4 regions of the Acidovorax sp. GW821-FHT10E03 genome follow, and region 1 is predicted to be linked to each of the others. Evidence: predicted binding sites of a transcription regulator. Region 1 holds the regulator's gene; each other region holds the start of a gene.
The links. The regulator FNR, encoded in region 1, switches genes on or off when oxygen is low (the NO sensors DNR and NnrR bind a similar motif). The targets are predictions, from matches to a motif close to TTGATNNNNATCAA.
Positions count from the first base shown of each region.

Region 2: a site for FNR is predicted at 1,492-1,505, ahead of cyoA (ubiquinol oxidase subunit II). Genes of this name have one in related genera too.
Region 3: a site for FNR is predicted at 3,319-3,332, ahead of ubiM (5-demethoxyubiquinol-8 5-hydroxylase UbiM). Genes of this name have one in related genera too.
Region 4: a site for FNR is predicted at 2,332-2,345, ahead of AC07OD_RS26560 (universal stress protein). Genes of this name have one in related genera too.

Region 1 is NZ_JBWKMU010000001.1:388,271-395,311, forward strand. It holds gene ccoP (cytochrome-c oxidase, cbb3-type subunit III) at 20-940, shown strand; gene ccoG (cytochrome c oxidase accessory protein CcoG) at 1,029-2,474, shown strand; gene AC07OD_RS01830 (FixH family protein) at 2,547-2,828, shown strand; gene AC07OD_RS01835 (hypothetical protein) at 2,880-3,173, shown strand; gene fnr (fumarate/nitrate reduction transcriptional regulator Fnr) at 3,239-3,961, opposite strand; gene hemN (oxygen-independent coproporphyrinogen III oxidase) at 4,148-5,530, shown strand; gene AC07OD_RS01850 (sulfite exporter TauE/SafE family protein) at 5,536-6,294, shown strand; gene AC07OD_RS01855 (cyclic di-GMP phosphodiesterase) at 6,505-7,041, shown strand, end outside.
Region 2 is NZ_JBWKMU010000001.1:142,963-150,003, reverse strand. It holds gene AC07OD_RS00645 (MFS transporter) at 1-1,288, opposite strand, end outside; gene cyoA (ubiquinol oxidase subunit II) at 1,602-2,663, shown strand; gene cyoB (cytochrome o ubiquinol oxidase subunit I) at 2,722-4,728, shown strand; gene cyoC (cytochrome o ubiquinol oxidase subunit III) at 4,721-5,365, shown strand; gene cyoD (cytochrome o ubiquinol oxidase subunit IV) at 5,368-5,787, shown strand; gene AC07OD_RS00620 (SURF1 family protein) at 5,792-6,607, shown strand; gene AC07OD_RS00615 (ATP-binding protein) at 6,588-7,041, shown strand, end outside.
Region 3 is NZ_JBWKMU010000010.1:56,962-64,002, forward strand. It holds gene AC07OD_RS18365 (acetoacetate--CoA ligase) at 1-687, opposite strand, end outside; gene AC07OD_RS18370 (TetR/AcrR family transcriptional regulator) at 794-1,399, shown strand; gene AC07OD_RS18375 (alpha/beta fold hydrolase) at 1,650-2,567, shown strand; gene AC07OD_RS18380 (hypothetical protein) at 2,798-3,229, shown strand; gene ubiM (5-demethoxyubiquinol-8 5-hydroxylase UbiM) at 3,426-4,751, shown strand; gene AC07OD_RS18390 (class I SAM-dependent methyltransferase) at 4,896-5,708, opposite strand; gene AC07OD_RS18395 (zf-TFIIB domain-containing protein) at 6,054-6,818, opposite strand; gene AC07OD_RS18400 (solute carrier family 23 protein) at 6,975-7,041, shown strand, end outside.
Region 4 is NZ_JBWKMU010000018.1:66,726-73,766, forward strand. It holds gene bktB (beta-ketothiolase BktB) at 1-455, shown strand, start outside; gene AC07OD_RS26555 (tripartite tricarboxylate transporter substrate binding protein) at 629-1,612, shown strand; gene AC07OD_RS26560 (universal stress protein) at 1,810-2,247, opposite strand; gene AC07OD_RS26565 (2OG-Fe dioxygenase family protein) at 2,371-3,150, opposite strand; gene AC07OD_RS26570 (hypothetical protein) at 3,260-3,754, opposite strand; gene AC07OD_RS26575 (PilZ domain-containing protein) at 4,021-4,395, shown strand; gene AC07OD_RS26580 (DUF2249 domain-containing protein) at 4,612-4,905, shown strand; gene AC07OD_RS26585 (NnrS family protein) at 4,928-6,118, shown strand; gene AC07OD_RS26590 (helix-turn-helix transcriptional regulator) at 6,224-7,041, opposite strand, start outside.

The DNA.
Region 1 (7,041 bases):
ACCAGAACGAGAACACCCCATGAGTGACTTCACCAGCAATTTCTGGTCGGTCTTTGTGACCACGCTGACCCTGGTCGGCATCATCGCCTGCGGCATCCTGCTTTGGATGGCAGGCCGCAAGAAGGTGATGGCCACGGCCGACAACACCACGGGCCACGTCTGGGACGAGGACCTGGTCGAGATGAACAACCCCCTGCCGCGCTGGTGGGTCTGGCTGTTCGTCATCACCATCGTCTTCGGCTTCGGCTACCTGGCCGCCTACCCAGGCCTTGGCAGCTTCACCGGCAAGCTGAACTGGACGCAGAAGGGCGAATACGAAGCCGAGATGGCCAAGGCCAAGGCTGAACTGGAGCCGCTGTATGCCCGTTTCGCCTCGATGAAGCCGGAAGACGTGGCCAGGGACCCGCAGGCCCAGGCCATTGGCGAGCGCCTGTTCATGAACAACTGCGCTCAGTGCCATGGTTCCGACGCGCGCGGCAGCAAGGGTTTCCCCAATCTGGCGGACGGTGACTGGCTCCATGGCGGGGCGCCCGAGAAGATCCGTGAAACGATCGAGAAGGGCCGTGTGGGCAACATGCCTCCCATGGCGGCCGCAGTGGGCACGCCCGAAGACGTGCGCAACCTGTCGCACTATGTGCTGAGCCTGTCGGGCAGCCCGCACGATTCGCTGCGTGCTTCGCTGGGCAAGTCCAAGTTCACGGCATGCGCGGCCTGCCATGGCATGGACGGCAAGGGCAACCAGGCGCTGGGTGCCCCCAATCTGACCGACGACGTCTGGCTGCATGGCTGGGGCGAGGCGGCCATTACCGCCATGGTCAACAACGGCAAGGTCAACCAGATGCCGGCCCAGGCCGACAAGTTGACGGAAGCGCAGATCGGCGTGCTGTCTGCGTACGTATGGGGCCTGTCCAACGGCAAGCAGGCTGCCGCGGTGCGCTGATCCGGGCCGGGTGGTGCGCCCCCTGGCGCTGCCCCCGGTTTTTTGCCCCATTGCTGAAGACACACCAAGCCAATAGGTCGACACCACCATGAAGCCACCCAGCGGGCCAGCCCGCAAGGTCATTCCGATTGCACCGGTTGCATCCGATGCCTCGTCCGAGGGCGAGATCGTCTCCTTGTACGAAGCGCAGAAGAAGATTTACCCGCGCTCCATCAGTGGCCTGTTCGCACGCTGGCGCTGGGGCATGGTGTTTCTCACGCAACTGGTCTTTTACGGCCTTCCCTGGTTCGAGTGGGGGCAGCGCCAGATGGTGCTGTTCGACCTGGGGGCACGGCGGTTCTATATTTTCGGGCTGGTGCTCTATCCGCAGGACTTCATCTATCTCACGGGCCTGCTCATCATTTCGGCGCTGTCGCTTTTCCTGTTCACGGCCGTGGCGGGGCGGCTGTGGTGCGGTTTCGCCTGTCCCCAGACGGTCTACACCGAAATGTTCATGTGGATCGAGCACAAGATCGAAGGCGATCGCAGTGCCCGGCTGCGGCTGGACAACGGGCCCTGGACCTTCGAGAAGATCCGCAAGAAGTTTCTCAAACAGGTGGTATGGATCATCGTGGCGCTGTGGACGGGGTTCACGTTCGTGGGCTATTTCGTTCCCATCCGCGAGCTCGGCGCGGAACTGCTGGCGCTGCAGGGCAACTGGCAGATATTCTGGGTGCTGTTCTACGGCTTTGCCACGTATGGCAATGCGGGCTACATGCGCGAGCAGGTGTGCAAGTACATGTGCCCCTACGCGCGCTTTCAGAGCGCGATGTTCGACCGGGACACCCTGATCGTGAGCTATGACGTGGAACGCGGCGAGCCGCGCGGCCCGCGCAACAAGACGATCGACCACAAGGCCAAGGGCCTGGGCGACTGCATTGACTGCACCCTGTGCGTGCAGGTGTGTCCCGTGGGCATCGATATCCGCAAGGGCCTGCAGTACGAGTGCATTGGCTGCGGACTGTGCGTGGATGCGTGCAACACGGTGATGGACAAGATGCACTACCCCCGGGGGCTGATCCGCTTTTCCACGCAGAACGGCGTGGCACAGCGCTGGAGCCAGTCGCAGATCCTGCGGCGCGTCCTGCGGCCTCGCGTGCTGATCTACACCGCCGTGCTGGTGGCACTGTGCGTGGGCATGATGGCCAGCCTGGTCACCCGCACGCCGCTCAAGGTGGATGTGGTGCGCGACCGCGCGGCCCTGTCGCGCATCGTGGCGGGCGGCAAGCTGGAGAATATCTACCGCCTGCAGATCATGAACGCCACCGAAGGCCCCCAGCGCTACCGCATCGGCGCCCGCGGCCTGGACGGGCTGGAGGTGGCCTCTGAAGCCGAGGTGGACATTGGCCCCGCGGAGTCCCGGTGGGTGGCCGTGCGCCTGCAGATACCGTATGGCTCCGCGCCCCCGGGCTCCCATGCCGTGCAGTTCGATGTGCAGGCGGTGGGCGCTGCGGCCCATGTGACCGAGAAGTCCGTATTCCTGGTGCCCCGATGAGGCGACGTGCACCCCGGTGCACGGCCCCGGGGACGTTGTATGACCGAGAAGATTTTTGAGGAGCAAGCACCCATGCCATCCAATCCAGCCATCGGCTCCGCCCCCGCCACCGCTGCGCCCTGGTGGAAATTCGGCCACGTCTGGCTGATCATCGCCGGCCCTGCCATCGTCATCGTGGCGGGCTTTGTCACGCTGTGGCTGGCGATTTCGCGGCCAGACCCCGTGATTGCCGAGGACTACTACCGCCAGGGCATCGAAATCAACAAGACGCTGGAGGCTCCGGAGAAGAGCCTGGCCCCGGCCATGAAGGGCCGCAACCACGCGGCAACGCCGGTTCAGGACCAGCCACGCTGAAACCCCTGGCCGAGCAGCGGGTCTGCGCGGCCTTACCAGGAGACAACCCCGATGTGGACGCAACGCCTGATGTGGATTGCATGGCCCGCCTTTCTGATGGCGGGCGCGATGGAGATGCTGGTTTTTGCGATGGTGGACCCGCAGGACCTGCATTGGTTCGGGCAGCCGCTGGCCCTGTCGCGCCAGGGCGTCTACACGCTCGCGTTCTTTGCGTTCTGGGCCATCACCATGGCCTCCAGCGCGTTGACCACGCTGCTGGCAATGTCGCCCTTTGAACTCAACCGCTGCCCCGTGCCCGAAGGCGAGCGCCCTGATGATTGCCGAAAGACATCATCCTGCCCTTGAACAGCGCACCGGCCGAGCTCCGGTGGCAAGGCGTTGCCGGGACGAGCGGACCTGGCTCGCCTTGCTCAGTGGCAGGCGGACTGGTTGTTCACGATGCGCTTGAGCGCGTCGGTCTCGAGGATGCGGACATGGCGCTGCTTGACTTCGACAATGCCTTCTTCCACAAACTTGGAGAAGGTGCGGCTCACGGTCTCGAGCTTGAGGCCCAGGTAGCTGCCGATCTCCTCGCGCGTCATGCGCAGCACCAGCTCGGACTGCGAGAATCCGCGGGCGTGCAGGCGCTGCACCAGATTGAGCAGGAACGCTGCCAGGCGCTCCTCGGCACGCATGCTGCCCAGCAGCAGCATCACGCCGTGTTCGCGCACGATCTCGCGGCTCATGATCTTGTGCACGTGGTGCTGCAGCGCGGTGACCTCGCGGGACAGTTCCTCGATGCGGTCAAACGGCATGACGCAGACCTCGGCGTCTTCCAGGGCCACCGCATCGCAGGTGTGGTGGTCATTCACGATGCCGTCCAGGCCGATGATCTCGCCCGCCATCTGGAACCCCGTGACCTGGTCGCGTCCGTCCTCGGTGGCCACGCAGGTCTTGAAAAAGCCGGTGCGGATGGCATAAAGCGAGGTGAACGACTCACCATTGCGAAACAGCGTGCCGCCGCGCTTCACCTTGCGGCGAACTGCAACGACCTCGTCGATGCGGTGCAGTTGCTCTTCGCTCAGGCCCACCGGCATGCACAGCTCGCGCAGGTTGCAATTGGAACAGGCGACTTTGATGGTGAGCGGGTTCATAGGCACAGGGCGGAGTTAGGTTTCGAGCATACCGCCCGATGGCCGAAGAGGGAGTCTCTTGGAGGGCGGGCAGGCGACTGACATGCATCAAATTGTCGCTGTTCCGGCCACTCCATCACTTGATTCATGTCAAGGACATGGGGGGCAGCTTACGGCACAGTCAAGGTGTACGCAAGGATTCGCCCCATGACCGCTGTTTCGCCTGACCTGCTGCGCCGTTTTGACGTACCAGGCCCCCGCTATACCTCCTATCCGACGGCCGACCGGTTTGTGGAAGCCTTCGGCCAGGAGGACTACGCCCTCGCCCTCGAGCAGCGCCGCATGGGCACCCTGACCAAGGCGCTGCCCTTGTCCCTGTATGTGCACATCCCCTTTTGCGAGTCGCTGTGCTACTACTGCGCCTGCAACAAGATCATCACCAAGCACCACGACCGGGCTGAAGTCTATCTGCGCTATCTCAGCCGCGAGATCGACCTGCACACGGCGCACTGCGGCACGGGCCAGGTGGTGAGCCAGCTGCACCTGGGCGGCGGCACCCCCACCTTCCTGTCGGACGATGGCTTGCGGGAACTCATGGCGATGCTCCAGCGCAGCTTCACCCTGGCGCCGGGCGGGGAGTACTCTATCGAGGTGGACCCCCGTACCGTCAATGCCGACCGGCTTGCCGTGCTCGCGGAGCTTGGATTCAACCGGCTGAGTTTTGGCGTGCAGGATTTTGACCCCGAGGTCCAGAAGGCGGTGCACCGCATCCAGCCCGCCGAACAGGTGTTTTCGCTGGTGGAATCCGCGCGCTCGCTCGGCTTCGAATCGATCAATGTGGACCTGATCTACGGGTTGCCGCGCCAGACGCCGGAGTCGTTCGACCGTACGCTGGCGCAGGTGGTTCAGTTGCGGCCTGATCGCATTGCGCTGTATGCCTATGCCCACCTGCCGGAGCGGTTCAAGCCCCAGCGCCGCATCCTCTCCGCCGAACTGCCCGCAGCCTCCGGCAAGGTGTCGATGCTCTCCCGTTCGCTCGACGCGTTCATGGGCGCCGGCTATGTGTATGTGGGGATGGACCACTTCGCGCTGCCGGAGGACTCGCTGGCCGTCGCCAAGCGGCAGGGCCGCCTGCACCGCAACTTCCAGGGCTACAGCACCCAGCCCGACTGCGACCTGATCGGCCTGGGCGTGTCGGCCATTGGCAGGGTCGGCGCCACCTACAGCCAGAACGCCAAGACCCTGGATGAGTACTACGACCTGCTGAACCAGGGGCGTCTGCCCGTGGTGCGTGGCCTGGCCCTGACGCGGGACGACCTCGTGCGCCGCGCCGTCATCATGTCCTTGATGTGCCAGGGAGAACTGCTGTTCGAGCCCATGGAACAGGCCTGGCTCCTCGATTTTCGGCACTATTTCTCCGCCGAACTGGCGCAGCTCGACACCATGGCCGAGCAGGGGCTGGTCAAGGTGAGGCCCGACGGTGTCGAGGTCACGGCCATGGGCTGGTTCTTCGTGCGCGGCATCGCCATGGTTTTCGACCGATATCTGCAGGCAGACCGCAACCGCGCGCGTTTTTCACGCATCATCTGAATCCCATGCTTGCAACGGTTGCCTCGACTGCCTTGTTGATGGGGCTCGTTGGCGGGTCCCATTGCCTGGCCATGTGCTCGGCACCTTGTGGCGCCGTGGTGGGGCAGGGGAGCGCGGGCTGCGCATCCGCCCCGGGCGCCGGGGCGCCGGCGGAGGGGGCTCCCCCGAAGGTGCAGGCGGTGCGGTGGGCACCGCGCGGTGGCGTGGCCCGGCGGGCCGTGGCCTTTCATGCGGGCCGCCTGACAGGATATGCGCTGGCGGGCGGGCTGGCCGCCCTGGCCATGGACAGCCTGGCGTGGATCACTCAGCAGTCCATGGCACTGCGCCCGGCGTGGACCTTGATGCACGTCGCGGTGATGGCGTGGGGGCTGATGCTGATGGTCCAGGCGCGGCAGCCGCTCTGGGTGGAGCAGGCGGGCCGTGGCGTGTGGGAGCGCGTGCGGCCTCTGGTCCGTGCACCGGGGGGCATTCTTGCCGCGGGGTTTCTCTGGGCGCTGATGCCCTGTGGCTTGCTGTATTCGGCGCTGCTGGTGGCTGCCTTGAGCGGAGGGCCCCTGGAGGGCGCATTGTCCATGGCGCTTTTTGGCATTGGCAGCGGCGTCTGGCTGGTCGGCGGGCCCTGGGCCTGGACGCGGTTGCGGGCCCGGCTCAACACCGTGCGCGCGGACTGGGGGACGCGCGCCGCCGGTGGCCTGCTCTGCGCGGTGGCAAGCTGGGCACTGTGGATGGACCTCGTCTACAAACCCTCGCTGTGGTGCCGCTAGCGTGCATTCGGGCCGCGGCGGCCTGAGGGCGAGGCGGTTTCGGTAATCCACATCCCCATGAGGGGGATTGCCCCGCCCCGCGTCTTCGGGCAGGCAAGTGTTGCCGTGCCGCCGCGGCGCGGGTGGGCTCCTTCGACAAGGCCTTCGAACTGGCGATAATCTGTGTAACTATTGGTGGCATTCACGTCTCCATGTTTCGCGCGCCCCGAAGTGAACTCCTCCATCCTCATTGACATCAGCCAACTGCGCGTCGGCATGTACATCCAGCTCGATGTGGGCTGGATGCACCATCCGTTCCCGGTGAGCAGTTTCCGGGTGGCATCGGCGGACCAGATCGCGACGTTGCGGGAACTGGGTCTCACCGAGGTTCGATACGTCCCCAAGAAAAGCGATCCTGAGCAAAGGGAGCTGGTTCCGGCCGCCTGGAGCGTGCCGGAGATGACGGTGCCCTCGGCCCAGGGACCGGATGCCCCCGGCGCCACGGCCACCGTGGACCCGGAGGCGCAGCGCCGGCGCGAATTGCTGGAGGCGCAGAACCGCACCTTGGCGGCCTGCAACCAGCGGTTCGGAGAGGCCACCCGACAGTACCAGGCACTCGAACGCGTTGCGTCCGAGCACCCGGACCAGGCCCGCACCAAGGGCGATGCGCTGGTGGCTGGCTGCGTATCGGAACTCCTCGAGAACGGTGACTCCGTCATCCGGTTGCTGTCGGAGGGCGTTGGGGAGCGCAATGCCCTGCACCCCATC
Region 2 (7,041 bases), 250 kb from region 1:
AGGCCACGCCGGACAGCAAATACACCGTCACCGCCAGCAGCCCGAATTGGGAGGACAGGTACAGGGCCACGAGGGGCGCGAAGGCGGCGCCAATGATCCAGGCCAGGTCGGCCGACAAGGCGGCGCCCGTGTAGCGGTACTGGGGCGAGAAATTGGCAGTCACCGTGCCAGAAGCCTGGCCGTACGACAGGCCCAGCAGCACGAAGCCCAGCAGCAGGAACATGGTGCTGCCCACCTCGCCGGAGTTGAGCAACACCGGCGCCATGAAGCTGAACACGCCAATCATCACCGCCATGCCGCCCAGCAGCTTGCGGCGGCCCAGGTGGTCCGACAGCCAGCCCGACACCATGATGGCCCCCGCCGCCAGGAAGGCGCCCACGATCTGCACCCCCAGAATCTGCGTGACGGGTTGTTCCGAGTACAGCGTGATCCACGACAGCGGGAACACCGTGACCAGATGGAACAGCGCAAAACTCGCCAGCGCGGCGAAAGCACCCAAAAGCACATTGCTGCCTTCGTCGCGCACCACGCGGCTCACGGGCACGGGTTGCAGTTCGCGCTCCTGCAGCAGTTCGGCGTACGACTGGCCCACCACGAGGCGCAGGCGGGCGAACAAGGCCACCACGTTCACCGCGAACGCCACGAAGAACGGATAGCGCCAGCCCCAGGCCAGGAATTCCTCGACGGTGAGGCTGCTGTACAGATAGGCAAACAGGCCCGCGGCCAAGACAAACCCCAGCGGCGCGCCCAGCTGCCCGATCATGGCGTACCAGCCCCGGCGGTGCCGGGGGGCGGACATCGCCAGCAGCGACGGCAGGCCGTCCCACGAGCCGCCGAGCGCCAGCCCCTGGCCGATGCGCAGGATCAGCAGCGCCACGATGGCGGTCATGCCCACGTCCTTGTAACCCGGCAGGAAGGCCATGGCCACCGTGCACACCCCCAGCAGGAACAGCGCGATGGTCAGCTTCGTGCCCCGCCCCCAGCGCCGCTGGATGGCCATGGAAATGGCCGTGCCCACGGGCCGCACCACGAACGCCACGGCCAGCAGCGCAAAGGCGGCGAGCGTGCCATCCAGGCGCGACATGAAGGGAAACAGAAACGACGGGAACACCAGCACGCAGGCGATCCCGAAAACGAAGAAGTCGAAATACTCGGACGACCGCCCGATGATCACGCCCACGGCGATTTCGCTGGGAGTGACATCTTCATGCGTGTCCGCCCGGGAGAGAGAGGCTGGGCTTTCTTCGAAGCCGGCCGCGGGGTAGGTGGCAGAGGCGGGGCTGCTCATGAACAGGACTCCTTGTCGTTGTCGGAAAAAACCAGGACGGCTGGGCTCGTCCGCCTGATTTTCAGTGATCGCGCTGCCCGCAAAGGCACCGGGTACCTAGGTTTTACCCGCAAGCCTGCCCCGGGACAAGTACGCCTGGGCCAGGGCGCCGTGCAGGACAACGCCGGCTCTGCCCCCATGCCCTGGATGGGGGGCAACAACCTTTGACCCTGGACAAAATGTCCAATGGACAAAAAAGCTAGCGATATTACATTCTGCGGTATCCCGACATCCGCGTTTACCCTCGAATCAACGCCTTGGTAGCGCCTTTCACATGTTCAAACTTCCTCACTTTCGCGGGCCTGCCTGGCTCGCCGCCGCTGCTGCCCTGGGCGGCCTGGCCGGCTGCAGCAAGGCGGTGGTCCTCAACCCGGCGGGCGACATCGCGGCCCAGCAGGGCCACATGGTCATCCAGGCCACCTTGCTGATGCTCATCATCATCGTGCCGGTGATCGCCCTCACCCTGTGGTTTGCCTGGAAGTACCGCCAGAACAACACCGCCAACACCGAGGAAGACTACGACCCCGACTGGCACCATTCCACCACCCTGGAGCTGGTGATCTGGACGGTGCCGCTCATGATCATCATCGCCCTGGGCGCGCTGACCTGGATCGGCACGCACAAGCTCGACCCGTACCGTCCGCTGGACCGCATCTCGGCCACCAAGCCCCTGGACACGCAATCCACCCCCATGGAAGTGCAGGTGGTGGCCATGGACTGGAAGTGGCTGTTCCTGTATCCCGAGCTGGGCATCGCCACGGTCAATGAACTGGCGGCGCCGGTGGACCGGCCCATTCTCCTGAAGCTCACGGCCACGTCCACCATGAACGCTTTCTACGTGCCCGACCTCGCCGGCATGATCTACGCGATGCCCGGCATGCAGACCGAGCTGAACGCCGTGATCAACCAGCCCGGCGTGTTCCACGGCATGGCGTCACACTACAGCGGCTCGGGCTTTTCGGGCATGACCTTCAAGTTCCACGGCCTGGTCCAGGGCGACTTCGAGCAGTGGGTCGCCAGGGCCCGGTCCGAGGGCAAGCCCCTGACCCGCCAGGCCTACATGGCCCTGGCCAAGCCCAGCGAACGCGACCCCGTGCAGCGCTTTGCCAGCGTGGAAGAAGGCCTGTACGACAAGGTGCTCAACCGCTGCGTCGAGGACGGCAAGATGTGCATGCACCACATGATGGCCATCGACGAGAACGGTGGCGATGCCTACGTGCGCGCCATGGGCCTGAACCTGCCCCAGGACGTGTGCACCTCGCAGAACGCCGCCCAGGTGGTGGCCGCCCTCGAGTCGCGCCACGCCATTTCCACCCGCAGCACCGCCGCCCAATGACCCGCCCCAGCCCCGCCCTGCCGGCCGCCGGCGCCCACGCCCAAGAAGACTGACCGCCATGTCCTCCTCACCTGTTACCGCACCCCACTGGGCCCTGGGCCGCATCACCTGGGATTCCATACCGATGGCGCACGAGCCCATCGTGCTCTGGACCTTTGTCGCCACCGTGCTGGGTGGGCTGGCCGTGATGGCCGCCATCACTAGGTTCCGCCTGTGGGGCACCCTGTGGCGCGACTGGATCTGCAGCATCGACCACAAGAAGATCGGGATCATGTACATGATCCTGGGCGTGGTGATGCTGCTGCGCGGCTTTGCCGACGCCGTGATGATGCGCCTGCAGCAGGCCATGGCCTTTGGCGACAACATGGGCTACCTGCCGCCGCACCACTACGACCAGATCTTCACCGCCCACGGCGTGATCATGATCTTCTTCGTGGCCATGCCGCTGGTCACGGGCCTCATGAACTACCTCGTGCCGCTGCAGATCGGCGCACGCGACGTGTCGTTCCCGTTCCTCAACAACTTCAGCTTCTGGATGACCACGGCCGGCGCCGTGCTGGTGATGGTGTCGCTGTTCCTGGGCGAGTTCTCCACCTCCGGCTGGCTGGCCCTGTCCAACCTCGGCGCGCAGGACCCCGGCGTGGGGCTGGACTACTACATCTGGGCGCTGCAGATCGCGGGGGTGGGCACCACGCTCTCGGGCATCAACCTGATCGTCACCATCATCAAGATGCGCGCGCCGGGGATGAACCTGATGAGGATGCCCGTCTTCACCTGGACGGCCCTGTGCACCAACGCGCTGATCGTAGCCTCGTTCCCGGTGCTCACGGCCGCGCTCGTGCTGATGTCGCTGGACCGCTATGCCGGCACCAACTTCTTCACGAACGACCTGGGCGGCAACGCCATGCTGTACGTGAACCTGATCTGGATCTGGGGCCACCCCGAGGTGTACATCCTGATCCTGCCGTGCTTCGGCATCTTCTCCGAAGTGGTGGCCACGTTCTGCAGGAAGCGCCTGTTCGGCTACACCTCCATGGTGTATGCCACGGTGGTGATCACCATCCTGTCGTACCTGGTGTGGCTGCACCACTTCTTCACCATGGGCTCGGGAGCGAGCGTGAACACGTTCTTCGGCATCACGACGATGATCATCTCGATCCCCACGGGCGCGAAGATCTTCAACTGGCTGTTCACCATGTACAAGGGCCGCATCCGCTTCGAGCTGCCCATGATGTGGACCGTGGCCTTCATGGTGACGTTCGCCATCGGCGGCATGACCGGCGTGCTGCTGGCCGTGCCACCGGCCGACTTCGTGCTGCACAACAGCCTGTTCCTGATCGCCCACTTCCACAACGTGATCATCGGGGGCGTGCTGTTCGGCCTGTTCGCGGGCATCAACTACTGGTACCCCAAGGCCTTCGGCTACAAGCTGGACCGCACCTGGGGCGTGCGCTCCTTCTGGCTGTGGGTGGTGGGCTTCTGGGTGGCGTTCGGCCCGCTGTACGTGCTGGGCCTGATGGGTGTCACGCGCCGTGCCAACCATTTCGAAGACCCGTCCCTGCAGATCTGGTTCGTGATCGCAGCCGTCGGCGCGGCCATGATCGCGGCCGGCATTGCCTGCTTCCTGATCCAGATCGTGGTGAGCTACCTGAAGCGCGAAGAGCTGCGCGACCACACGGGCGACCCGTGGGACGCGCGCACGCTGGAATGGGCCACGTCCTCGCCCCCGCCCGACTACAACTTCGCATTCACGCCCGTGGTGCACGAGATTGACGCGTGGTGGGACATGAAGAAGCATGGCTACCGGCGTCCCCTCGCCGGTTTCCAGCCCATCCACATGCCTGCCAATACCGGATCGGGCGCCGTGATCTCGGCCCTGTCCCTGGTGCTGGGCTTCGCATTGATCTGGCACATGTGGCTGCTCGCGGGCGTGTCGTTCGCGGCCGTGGTCCTGGCGGCCATCATCCACACGTTCAACTACCAGCGCGACTTCCACATCCCGGCCTCCACCGTGGCCAAGACGGAAAACCACCGCACCCAACAACTGCGTGCCAGCCATGTCTGATATCCGATACACCCCCGGCGCGGCAGGCGCCGCCAGCGCGGCGCTCGCGCCGCGCGACTACCACCTGGCGCACGAGCCCCATCCCGAGAACGGCACGGCCCTGGGCTTCTGGCTCTACCTGATGAGCGACTGCCTCATCTTCGCCGCCCTGTTCGCCACCTACGGCGTGCTCGGCCGCAGCTACGCGGCCGGCCCCACCGGCGCGCAGCTGTTCGACCTGACGCTGGTGGCCATCAACACGGCCTTCCTGCTGCTGTCGTCCATCACCTTCGGCTTCGCCATGCTGCGCAAGCAGCTGGGCGACGCCAAGGGCACGCTGCTGTGGCTGGCCGTGACGGGTTTCTTCGGCCTGTGCTTCCTGGGCCTCGAACTCTATGAGTTCGCCCACCTGATCCACCAGGGCGCCACGCCCCAGCGCAGCGCCTTCCTTTCAGCCTTCTTCACGCTGGTGGGCACCCACGGCCTGCACGTGACCTTCGGCCTCGTATGGCTGGTGGTGCTGATGGTGCAGATCGGCAAGCATGGCCTGATCCATGAAAACAAGCGCCGCCTGATGTGCCTGTCGATGTTCTGGCACTTTCTGGACGTGGTCTGGATCGGCGTCTTCACCTTTGTGTACCTGATGGGGGTGCTGTAACCATGAGCGCGCAACACACACACGCACACGATGCCCACGGCCACGGCGATCACCCCCATGAGGTGGGGCCGCACAGCAGCCTGCGCGACTACACGATCGGCTTCGTGCTGTCGGTCGTTCTCACGGCCATCCCCTTCTGGCTGGTCATGGCCAAGGTGATCGCCGACCGCAACACCGCCGTGCTGGTGCTGGGCGCCTTCGCCGTGGTGCAGATCCTGGTGCACATGGTGTATTTCCTGCACATGAACGGCAAGGTTGAGGGAGGATGGACCCTCTTGTCCACCATCTTCACCGTGGTATTCGTGGCCATCGCCATCAGCGGCACGCTGTGGGTCATGTTCCACATGAATGCCAACATGATGCCCGCGCACCCCACTCCCACGCCGCCGGCGCACGAAGCGCCGGGGCATTCGACGCCCTGACACCTTGACGCCAGAGCCCTCCCCCGCGCACGCGCCCTTCGCCCGGCGGCGGCTCCGCCAGGCGGCCCTCGTGCTCGTGGGCATCGCCCTGTTCTCGGCATTTGCCGCCCTGGGCACGTGGCAGGTCCAGCGCCGCGCGTGGAAGCTCGCGCTCATCGAGCGCGTGGAGCACCGGGTGCATGCTGCTCCCGTGGCGGCGCCACCGGCCAGCCAGTGGCCCCGGGTCAACGCGGCAGACCACGAATACCTTGCCGTCACCCTGCAGGGCCGGTGGCTGGCAGACAAGACGGTCCTCACCCAGGCGGTGACAGAGCTGGGCGCGGGCTTCTGGGTCATGGCCCCGCTGCAGCTGGACGACGGCACGCAGGTGCTCGTGAACCGCGGTTTTGTACCGCAGGCGCAGCGCAACCAGTGGCTCACGGGAGGGGCGCAGCCACCCCGGCCCGTGGCCACCGTGGAAGGACTGCTGAGGATCTCGGAGCCTGGCGGCGGTTTTCTGCGGACCAATGATCCCGCGCAGCAACGCTGGCACTCGCGCGACGTGGCCGCCATCAGCCAGGCACTGGGGCTGCCCCGCGCCGCGCCCTTCTTCGTGGATGCGGGCCTGCCCGCCGCTGGCGGCGCGCCTTCCGTGCAGACCTGGCCCCGCCCGGGCATGACGGTGATCCGTTTTTCCAACAGCCATCTGGTGTACGCGGCGACCTGGTACGGGCTCGCGCTCATGGTTGCGGGCGCCGGCTGGTATGTGGCACGCTATGAACGCCGCCGGCATGGCCCTTCCCGCCGCCCCACGACCACCGATGAACCCCCTTCGCCCTGATGCCGCCACCGCCCTGCCGCAGCGCAATGCCCGCTCGGCCGATGCCGCGGCGGGCATCAAGAACCTCCAGCAGCTGATCCAGCTGCGCTGGATCGCCGTGGTCGGACAGGTGTTCACCATCGAGATGGCGCACTACAGCCTGGGCCTGGTGCTGCCGCAGCGCGAAATGCTGCTGGTGGTGGGATGCCTTGCGCTTTTCAACGTGGCCAGCCTGCTGCGCCTGCGCATGGGCCCCGTGGTGGTGCGCAACGTGGAGCTTTTCCTGGCGCTGCTGATCGACGTCGCCGTGCTCACGGTACAGCTCTACCTGAGCGGCGGCACCAGCAACCCGTTCGTGTTTCTGTACCTGCTGCAGATCACGCTGGGGGCCGTGCTGCTGCGCGGCGCCTACATCTGGTCCATCGTGATCACCACGCTGCTGTGCTTCGGCTTGC
Region 3 (7,041 bases), on a different contig from region 1:
ATCCAGATTGCCCAGCAACACCGCGTGCCGCACGCTGGGCAGCGCCGCGCGCAGCTCGGCCAGCACGCCGGTGCGGTCGTGGTCGCGCCCGCCGTAGGTCACGCCGTCCACGCCGATCAGCACCTTGGGCTCGATCTGGCGGAAGCGGTCGAGCACCGCATGGGTGCCCATGTCGGGCGCGCAGATGCTCCACACGCCGCCGATGCTCACCGTGGCGAGGAAGGCCACCATCGCCTCGGGCACGTTGGGCAGGTAGGCGGCCACGCGGTCGCCCGGCTCCACGCCCTGGGCCTTCAGGTGCAGCGCCAGCGACGCGACCTGGCGGCGCAGCTCGGGCCAGCTCATTTCGCGGTGGTGGCCCTTTTCGTTGCGGCTGATGATGGCCGGCAGACCGGCCGCGTGCGCGGCGTCCACATGGCGCAGCGCCTGCCGCGCGTAGTTGACCTGGGCGCCCGGGAACCACAACGCGCCGGGCATGGTGTTCTGGCCCAGAACGGCGGTGTGCGGCGTGGGCGACTCCAGCTTGAAGTAGTCCCACACGCTTTGCCAGAAGGCATCGAGCTCGGTGGTGGACCAGCGCCACAGGGCGTCGTAGCTGTCGAACTGCAGCCCGCGCTGGTCGCGCAGCCAGTCCTGGTACAGGCGGATCTGGGGAATGAAAGGCGGGGTGTTGTGTGTTGTCTCCATGGCGACGCAGCGTACCAGCGGCACGGGGCGCAGGCCAGCCATCCCCGTCACCCGCTTGACAGCAGGGGGAATTCCGAATTTCGCACAATCGTGCTAAATTAGCGCCATGGATGCAAAGACCCAGAAATCGGAACTCACCCGCGCGGCCATCGTGGGCGCGGCGCTGGACCTGGCCGCGGCCGAGGGGCTGGAGTCGATCACCCTGCAGGCGGTGGCCGACCGCGTGGGCCTGTCCAAGAGCGGCGTGTTCTCGCGCGCCGGCTCGCGCGAGGCGCTGCAGAAGGCGGTGATCGAGGAGTTTGGCCGCCGCTTCCTGGCCGATGTGTTCGTGCCCGCCATGCAGCACCCCAAGGGCCTGCCGCGCCTCAACGAGATCGTGCGCCGCTGGATTGCCCGCACGCGCGACGTGGAGGCCTTCACCGGCTGCATCTATACGGCGGGCGCCTTCGAGCTGGACGACCGCGACGGCGAGCTGCGCGACCTGCTGCACGCCGAGATCACCCGCTGGCGCGCGGCCCTGCGCCGCACGGTGATCCAGTCCATCGAGGCCGGGCACCTGCCCCCCGACACCCCGCCCGACCAGCTGGTGGGCGAGATCTATGCGATGGCCATGGGCCTGTTGCACGACGTTCGCTTCCTGCGCGATCCGCAGGCAGTGCAGCGCACCGAGGCGTCCTGGGCGCGCCTCGTCAAGAGTTATCAGACCGCCTGATCCTCCCCCTCTGCTTGTTCTTGCGCGATGGATGCCTCTTGTTTTTCTTTGCCCCAATTTCGCACAACCGTGCGAAGAAAGGAACCACCATGCTGATCATCTTGGGTATCGCCGCCATCGTGGCCGCGGCGGGCGCCGTCCGGGCGCTGCGCCAGACACTAGCCCGCCTTCCGCGCAGCAACCGGGACTGGATCTTCTACTGACCGTCCACCGCGTCCGCCCCCCATTCCCTCCCTTTCCGGAGCCCCCCATGAACGCCTCCCCTTCCTCCTCCACCGCCCTGCAGGCCACGTCCAGCTTCTACGGCGAACACCCCGGCATGCGCCTGCTGCGCGTGGCGCTGGGCACCACCGAGCGCCTGTGGCCCGCGCTGGCCGTGCGCGCGGCCTACCGCCTTTTCGGCACGCCCCTGCCCCTGCGCAAACCGGGCCGCAGCGCCGTGCCGCCCGGCCACTGGCGCACGGAACGCTGGCCGTTCGAAGACGCCGAGATCACGCTCTACCTGCCCCAGGCCCAGCCGCACGGCCCCACGGTGCTGCTGCTGCACGGCTGGGGCGGCCACGCGCGCCAGATGCTGCCGCTGGCCGGCGCCCTGGCCGCGCGGGGCCTGCGCCCGGTGCTGGTGGACCTGCCCGCGCACGGCGGCAGCCGGGGCCGCGTGAGCAACCTGCCGCAGTTCGCGCGCGCCATCGAATACGCCACCGCCCGCCTGCATGCGCAGGATTCGGCGCCCAGCGCCGTGGTGGCCCATTCGCTCGCGGCCAACGCGGCGGCCCATGCGGCCAGCCGGGGCCTGGCCACCGGGCGGCTGGTGCTGCTGGCGCCGCCCGCGTCGCCCCACGAATACACGCGCCTGTTCGCGCAGGTGTTCGGCCTGTCGGAGCGCACGCGCGCTTCCATGCAGCGGCGCATCGAGGCGCGCGAGGGCATCCTGATGCGCCAGTTCGAGCCCCCGGCCGTGGGTCCGCGCATCGCGCTGCCCACCCTGGTGGTGCACGACCGGGGCGACCGCATCAACCGCTTTGCCGATGGCGAGGCCTACCGCGACCACATTCCTGGCGCCACGCTGCTGGCCACCGAAGGGCTGGGCCACCGCAAGATCCTGCAGCAGGATGGCGTGCTGGCGGCCGTGGCCGATTTCGTGGCGGGCCCGGGCCATCCACGCTGACGGGCCCGGGAGCCAGGGGGCCCGGCGGGGGCCGCGCGGCGCAGCGGGCGGTGCGGGGTGGCTCGGCGCACCGCCGCGCGGTGTCGCCAACAGTTATAGCCGCAAGGCGAACAGGACGCGGCCAGCGCCTATCATCCGCAGTCGTGCGTGCCCCCAGGGCCGCTCTTGCCGATGATTCACCGGTGTGCTGCCTGCCACCGGTGGCCCCACGCCGCTACCTGTTGTCTCTGATGCACGCTCTCCTGTCCGCCTGGCCCGCCCTGGCCCTGCTGTTGCCCGCGCTGGTGCTGGTGTCGGCCTTCTATTTCCTGGCCAAGGGCGACCGCCGCGCGTTCTCGCACCTGCTGGCCCTGCTGGCGTGTTTCCTGATCGGCGCGCTGCTGATGGAGTTCTTCATCTTCATGGCGGCGCGCATGGCCCGTTCGGGCAGCCGCGAGGCCGTGCTGGGCGCCGGCACCCGCCAGCTGCTGGAAACCATGGCCAATCCGCGCTCCATCACCGCCCCGCCCCTGTCGCTGGCGGCCGTGGCGGCCTACAGCGTGCTGGCGTCGTACCTGTGGCTGCTGGTCACCTGGGGCCTGCACCTGCGCGGCAAGCCTGCCGGCGGCGCCGGAAAGAAGAAAGCGGCCAAGCGCCCGCCGCGCAAGCCGGCCCGGGCCTGATCCACGGGCCTTGGGGTCTTTGGGGCCCCTAGCGCTGGATACATCAGCGCCGACAGCTATATATTTAATAGCATATCCTGCGCGCACACTTGACGCAGGGCAACCCCCGGCGCGCGGAGCGCATCCACAATGGCAGGCGATCCCCTCCGGCCGCGGGGGTGCGTACCAGGCTGTCCACCTCCTGCCTTTTCCTGCCATGACTTCCTCCTTCTCCTCCTCCTCCCACAGCGATGTCCTCATCGTCGGCGCGGGGCCCGCGGGCCTGTCGCTGGCCATTTCCCTGGCCCACGCCGGTTTCACGGCCACGGTGGTCGAGCAGCAGCCCCAGGCCGCGCTGGCCGCCCCCGCGCCCGACGGCCGCGAGATCGCGCTGACCCACCCCAGCCGCGCCACGCTCCAGCGGCTGGGCACCTGGGCGCAACTGGCGCCGCACGAGACCGGCGCCATCCGCGAGGCCCAGGTGCATGACGGGCCGCTCGGCCAGCGCAGCGCGCTGCAGCTCGACGCCCAGCGCTCGGGCCACGGGGCGCTGGGCTTCATCGTCCCCAACCACGCGCTGCGCCGCACCGCCTATGCGGTGGCCGCGCAAACGCCCGGCGTGCGCATCGTCACCGGCGCCCAGGTGACGCGCGTGGCCACCCTGGCCACGCATGCCGAGCTGGAGTACCGCCTGCTTGCCCCCACAGACACGGCCCCGGACGCGGAGGCCCCTTCACCCCAGCGCCTGCAGGCGCCCTTGCTGGTCGCGGCGGACAGCCGCTTCTCGGCCACGCGGCGCCAGCTGGGCATTGGCGCGCGCATGGCGGACTTCGGCCGCACCGTGATCGTCTGCCGCATGCGCCATGCCCGGCCCCATGGCGGCGTGGCGCACGAGTGTTTCGGCTACGAACGCACGCTGGCCATCCTGCCCCTGCCGGATGCGGTGGATGCCGCAGACGCGGCCGACACGGCCGGCAGCCCGCACCTGTGCTCGGTCGTGGTCACCGCAGGCGCTGCGGATGCCGCCACGCTGATGGCGTTGCCCGCCGACGCCTTTGCCGCCCAGGTGCGGGCGCAGTTCGACAACCGCCTGGGGCCCATGCAGCTCGACGGAGAACGCCACGCCTACCCGCTGGTGGCCGTGTACGCGGATCGCTTTGCCTCCCACCGCTGCGCGCTGCTGGGCGACGCGGCCGTGGGCATGCACCCGGTGACGGCCCACGGCTACAACCTGGGCCTGGCCGGCGTGGAGCGCCTGACCGCCGCCCTGCTGGCCGCGCGCGGCCAGGGCCGCGATATCGGAGACAGCGCAATCCTGTCCGGCTATGGACGCGCACACCACCACCACGCATGGCCGATCTACGAAGGCACGAACGCCATCGTGCGGCTGTACACCGATGCCCGCCCCCTGCCCCGCCTGCTGCGCCAGCTGGTGCTGCAGGGCGCCCGGCGCCTGCCACCGCTGCAGGCGGCCATCGTGGGGCAGCTCACCGGCAAGCCGCCCGCGTGGACCGAGCTGCTGGGGCGCCTGGCACGGCAGTGACACGTCCGCCCCCGGCCAGCCCGCCGGCCGCCACCGGGTGCCGCCCCCTTTCCACGCGCGAAAGGGAAGAAGTGGCAGCGCCCGCGCCCACGCCACGGGCGCTCAGGGGGTGGTGACTTCCAGCTCCACCATGCCGTACAGCGCTCAGGGGGTGGTGACTTCCAGCTCCACCATGCCGTACAGCGGCGCGCCCAGCCAGGGCCACCACAGGGTCTCCAGCGCCAGGCCCGCCCAGCCATAGCATTCCGCCACGCTGTGCGCGTGCCGCAGCGCCAGGCGCGGGTGCGCGGCGGACAGGTCGGCCAGGCGTGCCAGGCCCCAGCGGAACTCGGCCCCCGTGGGTCCCACGCTCGCGTGCCGGCCGGCCGTGCCCACGGCCCGGTGGGTGAGCACGTCCAGCACCAGGCGCGAGCCCGGGGGCGCGCACTGCGCGAACTCGTGCAGCACCGCCTGCACCTGGCCTGGCTCCAGGTACATGAGCACGCCCTCGCACACCACCAGCACGGGCGCCGCTGCCGCCCCGCTCCCCGCCGCGCGCGGCGGCAGGCCCAGCCGGTGCCACCAGCCGGGCTGGGTGATGTCCGCCTCGGCCAGCCGTGTGCGCGGGCACCGCGCGGGCAGCAGTTGCCGTCGCAGCGCCATCACCTCGGGCAGGTCGGCGTCGAGCCAGTGGTTGGCGCCGGTGTCCAGCCACTGGAAATGGTGCGACAGGCCGCAGCCCAGGTTCACGCCCTGGCCCCCGGGGTGCCTGAGGAAGAAGCCCTGCGCGGTGTCCCGGATGATCCGGGTGCGCCACAGCACGTTCAGCACGGTGGGCAGGTCGTTGAGGTAGGGCTCCACATCGGTGCCCAGCCGCTCCAGCAGCCCGGCGGCCACCGCATCGCCGCAGGCCAGCCAGGGAAAGTAATGGTTGCCCCGCGCCCGCGCCGCCAGCGGGATGAGCAGGGTGCTGGGCACGGCGGGCAAGGGCGCGTGCCGCAGCGGGGCCGGTGCCGCGGCGCTGCGTGGCGCGGGCGCCCGCCCGGCGGATGCCCGGGGACGGCGTCGGCTTCGGTGCGGCTGCAGCGGCAAGATCGTCTCCTCCTGTGGTCGCAGGGGCGCCCCGTTTGGCGGAATGGATGGACGGGGTCAGGCAGTACGGCGGCCACGCGCACAGGCTGCTGGCCGCCACGGGAGACTGCGGCGACGGACTGGGGCCGCCGGGAAGTCTGCGAACGCCATTGTGGTCCGAACCCGGTCCGGTGTGCCCATTTCGCAGGGCCGCGCAAGGGTATATGCAAACGCGGGAAATGGCCGGCGCGGCTACACCCGCTTGGTCAACACCTCCCAGACCAGCGAGACGCCCGCGGCCAGCAGGTCGCCGGTGAAGGAGTCGCCATCGCCATCCCGCGCGCCGCTGAAGGCACTCTTTTGCCGCTCGCGCTCGGCCCGGCTGCGGTCGCGCTCCAGCGCCACCAGGGCATCGCCAATGTCCACGGTCGCCGCCGGCGTGCCGTGCGCGGCCTGGGCCGGGCGGGCGCCAGCCCGGGCGTAGCCCTCCATCGCGCGCACCACGGCGTCGGGGTCGATGAGCGAGAACGCCGCGCGGCAGTAGGGGCAGGCGTGGTCCTTGCGGATGTCCACGGGCGCGCCGCAGCTGGTGCAGTAGATGGCGCCCACGCGCCGGGCCAGGTCGTCGATCTCGGGGCGCGTCATGTGGCGCACGAAGCCCTTTTCGACCATGAAGGAGGAAAAGGTGCTGAACCGCCCGTGCTGGCGCGCGCAGCGGTAGGTCATGTAGCGGCCGCTGCGCACCACGTCGAAGCCCTGGTCCAGCGCGCAGCTGCAGCGCGGGCAGGCCATGCGCGCCTGCAGCGGGCGGTGTTCATGGGTGCGGTGTTCGTGCAGCAGGCGGAACAGGTCCACCACCGCCTGGGGCGAGAGCTTGAGGTTCTCGTGCCGGTCCAGCCAGAGGCCCTGGCAGGCGTAGCAGATGTCCAGCTCCAGCGTGTGCCCGGTGTTGCTGGTGAACGAATGGGCCTCCATGGGCTGGCGGCACGACGGGCAGGATGGGGCGGATGGCGGCATGGTGGACGTCGGGTGAGGGCCGGCCCTCTTGCCCGCCGCTGTGAGGCAGCCATCCTACCGTTCCCGCCGCCTCGCACCTTCGCCTGGCGAAGTTCATCGTCCACGTGCGCATTCATCCACTAGCATTCGCGCCTCGAACTACAAGGAACAACACACATGGGATTCATGAACTGGCAAGAAAAAAGCGCGGCCGTGCTGCAGCAGGGCGGAGTGATCGCGCCCG
Region 4 (7,041 bases), on a different contig from region 1:
CGGCCGGGAACGCCTCGGGCATCAACGACGCCGCCGCCGCCGTGGTGCTGATGGAAGGCGGTGCCGCCAAGGCCCGCGGCGCCAAGCCCCTGGCCCGCCTGGTGGCCTATGCGCACGCCGGTGTGGACCCCAAATACATGGGCATTGGCCCGGTGCCTGCCACGCAGCTGGCGCTGAAGAAGGCGGGCCTCACCGTCAACGACCTCGACGTGATCGAAGCCAACGAAGCCTTTGCCGCCCAGGCCTGCGCGGTGACCAAGGATCTGGACCTGGACCCGGCCAAGGTCAACCCCAACGGCTCGGGCATCTCGCTGGGCCACCCGATCGGCGCCACCGGCGCGCTCATCACCGTGAAGGCGCTGCACGAACTGCAGCGCGTGCAGGGCCGCTACGCGCTGGTGACCATGTGCATCGGCGGCGGCCAGGGCATCGCCGCGATCTTCGAGCGCATCTGACCCGTGCCGCCCGGCCTTGCCATCGCCAGTGGCGATGTTGCCACCCTGTATCGGCAAGGCCAGCCCCGCGCAGGATCGGCGATCATCCGTGGGTGCTGGCACCAAGACCAGCAGAGCGGAGCGCGCCTGCGCGGCCGCCTGTCCATATTGAACCGACGGAGACATCTCTCACCATGATTCGCACCCTGCTTTCCTTCACCGCCCTCGCCTTCGCCGTGGGCACCACCGCGCACGCCCAGGCCCCCGCACCGGCTGCAGCCTACCCCACCAAGCCCATCCGCCTGATCGTGCCCTTCCCGCCCGGCGGCGGCACCGACATCCTCTCGCGCCTGGTGGCCACCAAGCTCACCGAAAGCGCCAAGTGGACCGTGGTGGCCGACAACAAGGCGGGTGCCGGCGGCACCATCGGCATCGGCGAGGCCGTCAAGGCAGCCCCCACGGGCTATGACCTCGTGATGGGCCAGAAGGACAACCTCGTGATCGGCCCCTGGCTCTACAAGAACCTGCCCTGGGACCCCACCAAGGACCTGACCGCCGTGGCCCACGTCGCCTACACGCCCGTGGTCATCGCCACCAGCGTCAACTCCAAGTACAAGACCCTGGCCGACGTGGTGGCCGCCGCCAAGGCCGCGCCCGGCACCATCACCTATGGCTCGCCCGGCAACGGCACGTCCATCCACCTGGCGGGCGACCTGTTCGAGAAGGCCGCGGGCGTGAAGCTGAGCCACATTCCCTACAAGGGATCCAATCCCGCGCTGATGGATGCGCTGGCGGGCAATGTGGACCTGCTGGTCTCGTCCCTGCCCTCGGCCATGGGCCAGATCAAGTCCGGCAAGCTGCGCCCCCTGGCCGTGACCTCGGCCAAGCGCAGCTCGTCCCTGCCCGAGGTGCCCACCGTGGCCGAGTCGGGCTTCAAGGACTTCGACGTGAGCACCTGGTACGGCGTGTTCGCCCCCGCCGGCACGCCGGCCGCCGTGGTGAGTGCCATCAACGCCGAGATCAACAAGCTCCTGGCCACGGCCGACATGAAGGCCGCCATCCATGCCCAGGGCGCGGAGCCGGAAGCCATGTCCGTCGCGCAGTTCGGCACCCTGCTCAAGACCGACTACGCCAAGTGGAAGGGCATCGTCGAAGCCTCGGGCGCGAAGATTGAGTGACCCCCTGAGGCGCTTCGCGCCTTCCCCCTGAAGGGGGACGCACCCGGTGGCTGGCAAAGCCAGATCCACGGGTGCACTGGCGAAGGGCGTGCCTGTTCCACGAGCTGTGGAATGTGGGATGCGCTGGTGCGCGGCGCCATCGAGAACTGAAATGAAGAACGGCTCCTTTCGGAGCCGTTCCTCATGGGGGATGGCGCTCAGTCCCTCACGACCAGCACCGGGATGTGCACCACGCCCAGCACGCGCTGCGTGACGCTGCCCAGCACCAGCTTTTCAAGCCCGCGGCGGCCGTGCGAGCCCATCACGATGAGATCGGCGCCCGTGCTTTCCAGCGCGCGCAGGATGCCTTCATGCACTGCGTGGCCTTCGCCCACCACGGTGGTCACCGGCACGCCAGCCTCGGCCATGGCCTTCTTGGTGGCATCCAGGGCGCTGTTGGCCTCGGCGGTGGCCGCGTTGATGTACTGGGCCTGGCCGTAGGCGAAATCAGCCCCCACGCCCGTGAAGGGATAGGGATCGACCACGTAGACCGCCGTCACGGCGCTGCCAAAGGTCTTGGCCAGGGCCGCGGCCTTGGAGACCGCGAGCATCGAGGTGTTGGAACCGTCGACTGGAACCAGAATGTGCTTGAACATGGTGCTTCTCCTTGAGTTGAGTGTGGGACCTGGCTTGTGGCCCGGCCATGGACATCAGTTTGAACGCCCACCATACCGCGCATCTTGATTCGCATCAAATCGGGCGCACTCCCTTGCCGGCGTTCAGCGGCCCGCAGGGGCCTGCCCGACCACATCCGCCCCCTGGAAACCACCCCGGCGGCAGGTGACCACGAGGGTGTCGCGATACCCCCCCTCGGCCAGGGGCTGGATGGGCGTGGATTCATGGATCATGCGCGCGTCGTCCAGCAGCAGCAGGGACCACGGCTCGGTCAGCGTGAAGCGCTGGCCGCTGGGGCCCGCCGCCTCGAACACCCGCGTCTCGCCGCCCTTGATGCCCTCGCGCCCCACGAGGAACACGGCCACCAGGTCGACGCCGTCGCGGTGGGCGCCCTCGGGGGTGGGCCGGCCAATGCCGTCGGTGGTGTCGATGCGGAACTGGTGGGCCTCGACGAACCAGGATGCAGGCGCCTCGGAGCGCGCAAACACGGCATCGGACACCCCGGCCAGCGCTGCCAGCAGCTGCTGCCACACCGGCCGGGCGACGGTGGCGGGCTCCATGGGGGCAAACCAGCGCTCCATGCCGCCATGCAGCGCGTTGTACTCCACAGGCTGCCAGTGCGCGCGGTGCGGCACCTGCCGCACCTGCCCGTCCTGCACCACAAAGCAGGCATGGCGGCGGCGGCGGTAGCGCCCGCCGTCTTTGAGGAAATCATCGGGGGGCAGCCCCGCCCAGTCGCCGTTCAGGCCCAGCAATTCCGGCAGGGCGCAGCCCGTCCAGCGGGCCACGTCCGCCGGCGACAGGACGGCAAAGCCGTTCTGCCGCAGCTGGCTGGCGACATCCTGGGGGGCGGTGAAGGGGGGAGAAAAAGTGACTTGGGCCATAGAGGCCCGAGCTTAACCGCTGGTGCCGGCACCGCGTCTGCGATGGCGCAAACGCGGTGCAGCGCGGCGCGGCCTTGCAGGGAGGTGCGCCGCGCGGTCCGTCAATCAGTCAGTCGCGGTGGCCATGTCCATGGCCCTTGCCATTGTTGCCGCGGCCCCGGTCATGGTCGCGGTCCTGCTTGCCGCCGTGGCGATGGTCGTCATCCCACCGGCGGTCATCGCGGCCAGGGCCCCGGTGCGGAGGGCCACGGCGTGGTGGCGGCTCCTGCACGAAGTACACCGGCTGGCTGCACGCGTTGTAGCGCGCACAGTGCTTGCCCCAGTTCTTGGCATGGCCGGGCGGCACGTAGAGGTAGATCGGCGAGCGCGGCACCACGACCGCGGGGCGGTGGATGATGACCGGCTCGGCATACAGCAGCGGCGGCGGTGGCGCATTGCCGATGTTGATGCGGCCGTACACGCCGGGGGCCAGCTCGCCGCCCACCGTGGCATTGATGTAGGTCTGCGCATGCGCGCCGCCCGCCGCGGCGAGCAGCAGCGCGGCCGCCGCGCCAGACAGGAGGAGACGGATCGTGGACATCGTGGTCATGGTTGTGGTTTTCATCGGGAACTCCTTGCTTGTACCGCCCGGAACAGCACACGATGTGCGGCTGCGGTGCGCGGACCCTGATTTGTAACAAAGCCCGCCCTACCCTAAACCCGAATCCGCGCAAAAGATGTAAGCAAATGGCGACAGAACCGGGCTGCCCGCCGCCGCCCCACGCCGCCTGAAGCAGGTTCATCCGGCGGCCCGGCGTGCCCGGCAAATGCGTGCAGCCGCCGGGCTTGGAGTAGCATGTGCCACCACCCGCTTCGGTCCAGGAGACAGCGATGCCCCACGAACGCCGCCACTTTGTCCGCGTCGGCTTTGACGCGCCGGCCTTGCTGACCACGTCCACCGACGCCTTCAGCGTCCACGTGCAGGACCTTTCGCTCAAGGGCGCGCTGCTGGTGGCACCCGCGCAGGCGAACCTGCAGACCGGCATGCTGTGCCAGCTCACCATTCCCTTGGCCGAAACCGGCAACCACATCGCCATGTCCACCGAGGTCGCGCACGTGGAGGGGCTGCACACCGGTCTGCTGTGCCGCGGGATCGACCTGGACAGCGTGACCCACCTGCGCCGCCTGATCGAGCTGCAGCTGGGCGACCCCGCACTGCTCGAACGCGATCTGGGCGAGCTGACCGCGGCCTCCTCCCTTTCCTGAACAAGCGACGGCCCCCGGCGCCGAAGCCGGCCGGGCTTGCGGCAGGCGCAGGCACAGGCAGGCCCCGCCCTTGACCGCGCCGTGCCTGCCCGGGCTCGGCATGGCCATGGCATTCATCACGGCATCCCTCACGGCATCCATTCATTGACACTCATCAATTGACGTTCCGACGGCACGCCCCATAATAGATTCATAAAACATGAATCTTTAAGCACCATGCCAGACCAAGCAACCACCGCAGCCACCATCGACGTGCGCGCAATCGCTCTCCGCGAGCGCCATCCGTCCATTTTTCTCGCCTTTGGCAAGCTGGCTGCCGGGCAGGCCATGGACCTGGTCAACGACCACGATCCCCGGCCGCTGTACTACCAGTTCCAGGAAGAACTGCCGGGCCAGTTCACCTGGAGCTACCTGGAGAACGGGCCCGCGCAATGGCGCGTGCGCATCCAGAAACAACGCGCCCCAGGCCACGGCAGCGGGCAATGCTGCGGCGCCTGCGGCGGTGCGTAGCCCGGGCCGGGGCCCTACCGCCATGGCACTCCCTATCGGCATGGAAGAACCGCGCCCCGCCCCGTCCCGGCGGTTGGCCCTGTTCGCGCTCGGTTTCCGGCCGTTCTACCTGCTGGCAAGCGTGTTCGCAGCGCTGTCCGTTCCCTTGTGGGCGCTGCAGTTCTCCGGCGCGCTGGGCCGCCCCTATCTGGCGGGCCCGCTCTGGCATGCCCACGAGATGCTGTTCGGCTTCGCGCTGGCGGTCATCGTGGGCTTTCTCTTCACCGCCGGCCGCAACTGGACCAACCTTCCCACCCCGACGGGATGGCGCCTGGGTGCGCTGGCCGCCCTGTGGGTGGCGGGACGGATTCTGGTGCTCACACCCTTCGCAGCCACGGCCGCCGTGGTGAACGTGGCGTTTCCGCTGGCCGCGGCGGCCAGCCTGGGCATTGCGTTCTGGAAGGCGCGGAACCAGCGCAACTATTTCTTTGTGGCGCTGCTCCTGCTGCTGGGCGCCGCCATGCTGCTTTTCCATCTGTCGCAGCTGGGCGTCTTTCCCGTCCCCGCAGGGCTCGGCATCCGGATCGCGCTGGACGTGGTTCTTTTCATCCTGGCCGTCATGGGCGGGCGCGTGATCCCGATGTTCACCAACAACGGCGTGGCGGGCGCGCAAGCAACCCGGCGGCCTGCCGTGGAAAAGGCCGCGCTGGGATCGGTGCTGGCCCTGCTCGCCGCGGACGCCACGGGCCTGGGCGGATGGCCACTGGCCACCATCGCGGCATTCGCCTGTCTGGCTCACACCTGGCGCTGGGCGCTGTGGCAGCCCTGGACGGCGCTGCGCGTGCCGCTGGTCTGGGTGCTGCACATGGCCTATCTCTGGATTCCCGTGCACCTGCTGCTTCGCTGCCTGGGCGACCTGGGCCTGGCGGCCTCCTCCCTGGCCACCCACGCCCTGACGGTGGGCGCGGTGGGCGGTCTCATCATCGGAATGATGACGCGCACCGCGCGCGGCCACACGGGGCGGCCCCTGCGCGCGGACCGCTGCGACACCGCCTGCTACCTGCTGGTGCTGCTGGCCGCCGCCGTGCGTGTGGCGGTGCCGCTCGCCAGCCCCGCGCAGACGGTGCACGCCAGCCTGCTGTCCGCCGCCCTCTGGTCGGCAGGCTTTGCGCTGTACGCCGTGCGCTACTGGCCGGTGCTGTCCCGCCCACGGGCCGACGGCCATCCGGGGTAGCGGCCGTGCGCCGCGCCGCCGTCAAGGCCATCTCCACTCCGGCGCCAGCCCACCGGGTCCGTGGTGCGTGCGTGGGCGCGTGCGCGCGGCTGGCCGTGCCCTCCCTCATGCCGGTGCGAAGAGGTAGTCCTGCAGCTCCAGCCGGCTTTGCACGCCCAGCCGTGTGTAGATCTGGCGGCGGTGGTAGGTGGTGGTGTTCTCGCTGATGCCCATCCGCGTGGCGATCTGCGCCTCGGGCAGGCCGCGCGCGAGCCAGTACGCAAGCTCGTGCTGGCGCTGCGGCAGGCCCAGCGCGCGCAACGCGGGCAGCAGCTGCGCCACGCGCGAGACCCGCTGGGTGATGTGGATGCCCGCCGCCCGGCCTTCGCCGGCCGCGGCAGCCATCAGCGTTGCGCGCAGCGAAAACGCGCCGCTGGCGTTGCGCAGGTCCAGCTGCGGCGGCGCGCGGACGCTGCCCCCCTGGCGGGCATGTTCCAGGCGCTGCAGCAGCGCCTGGAGCGCGGGCGGCAGTTCGGCACGCCGGTACCAGCGCGGCCCGAACGCCAGCGCCATCAGCCGGTCGGCCTGGGGCGATGTCCACAGCAGCTGCCCTTGCGGCGAGGCCACCAGCATGGCGCTTTCATGCACCACGCTGTCGTGCGCATCCACTTCGCCGGGCTGCAGGATGCGCGCCAGCCACGGCTCCAGCCGGGCCAGCAGGGCTGCGTCCTCGGCCCCGAAGCGCGGCGCCTGCGGCCTGCGATACAGCTTGAGCGCACCCACGCCCGCCCCCTGTGGCGTGCGCAGCACCAGGCTCAGGCAGTCCAGCAGTTCCGCGGGGCGCAGCGCCAGGTTGTAGAAGTCGCTGCGCAGCAGCTCGCCCATCGGCACGGTGATCAGCTGCTCCATCACCTGCGGCCCATGGTCCTCGCGCACGGCGGCGG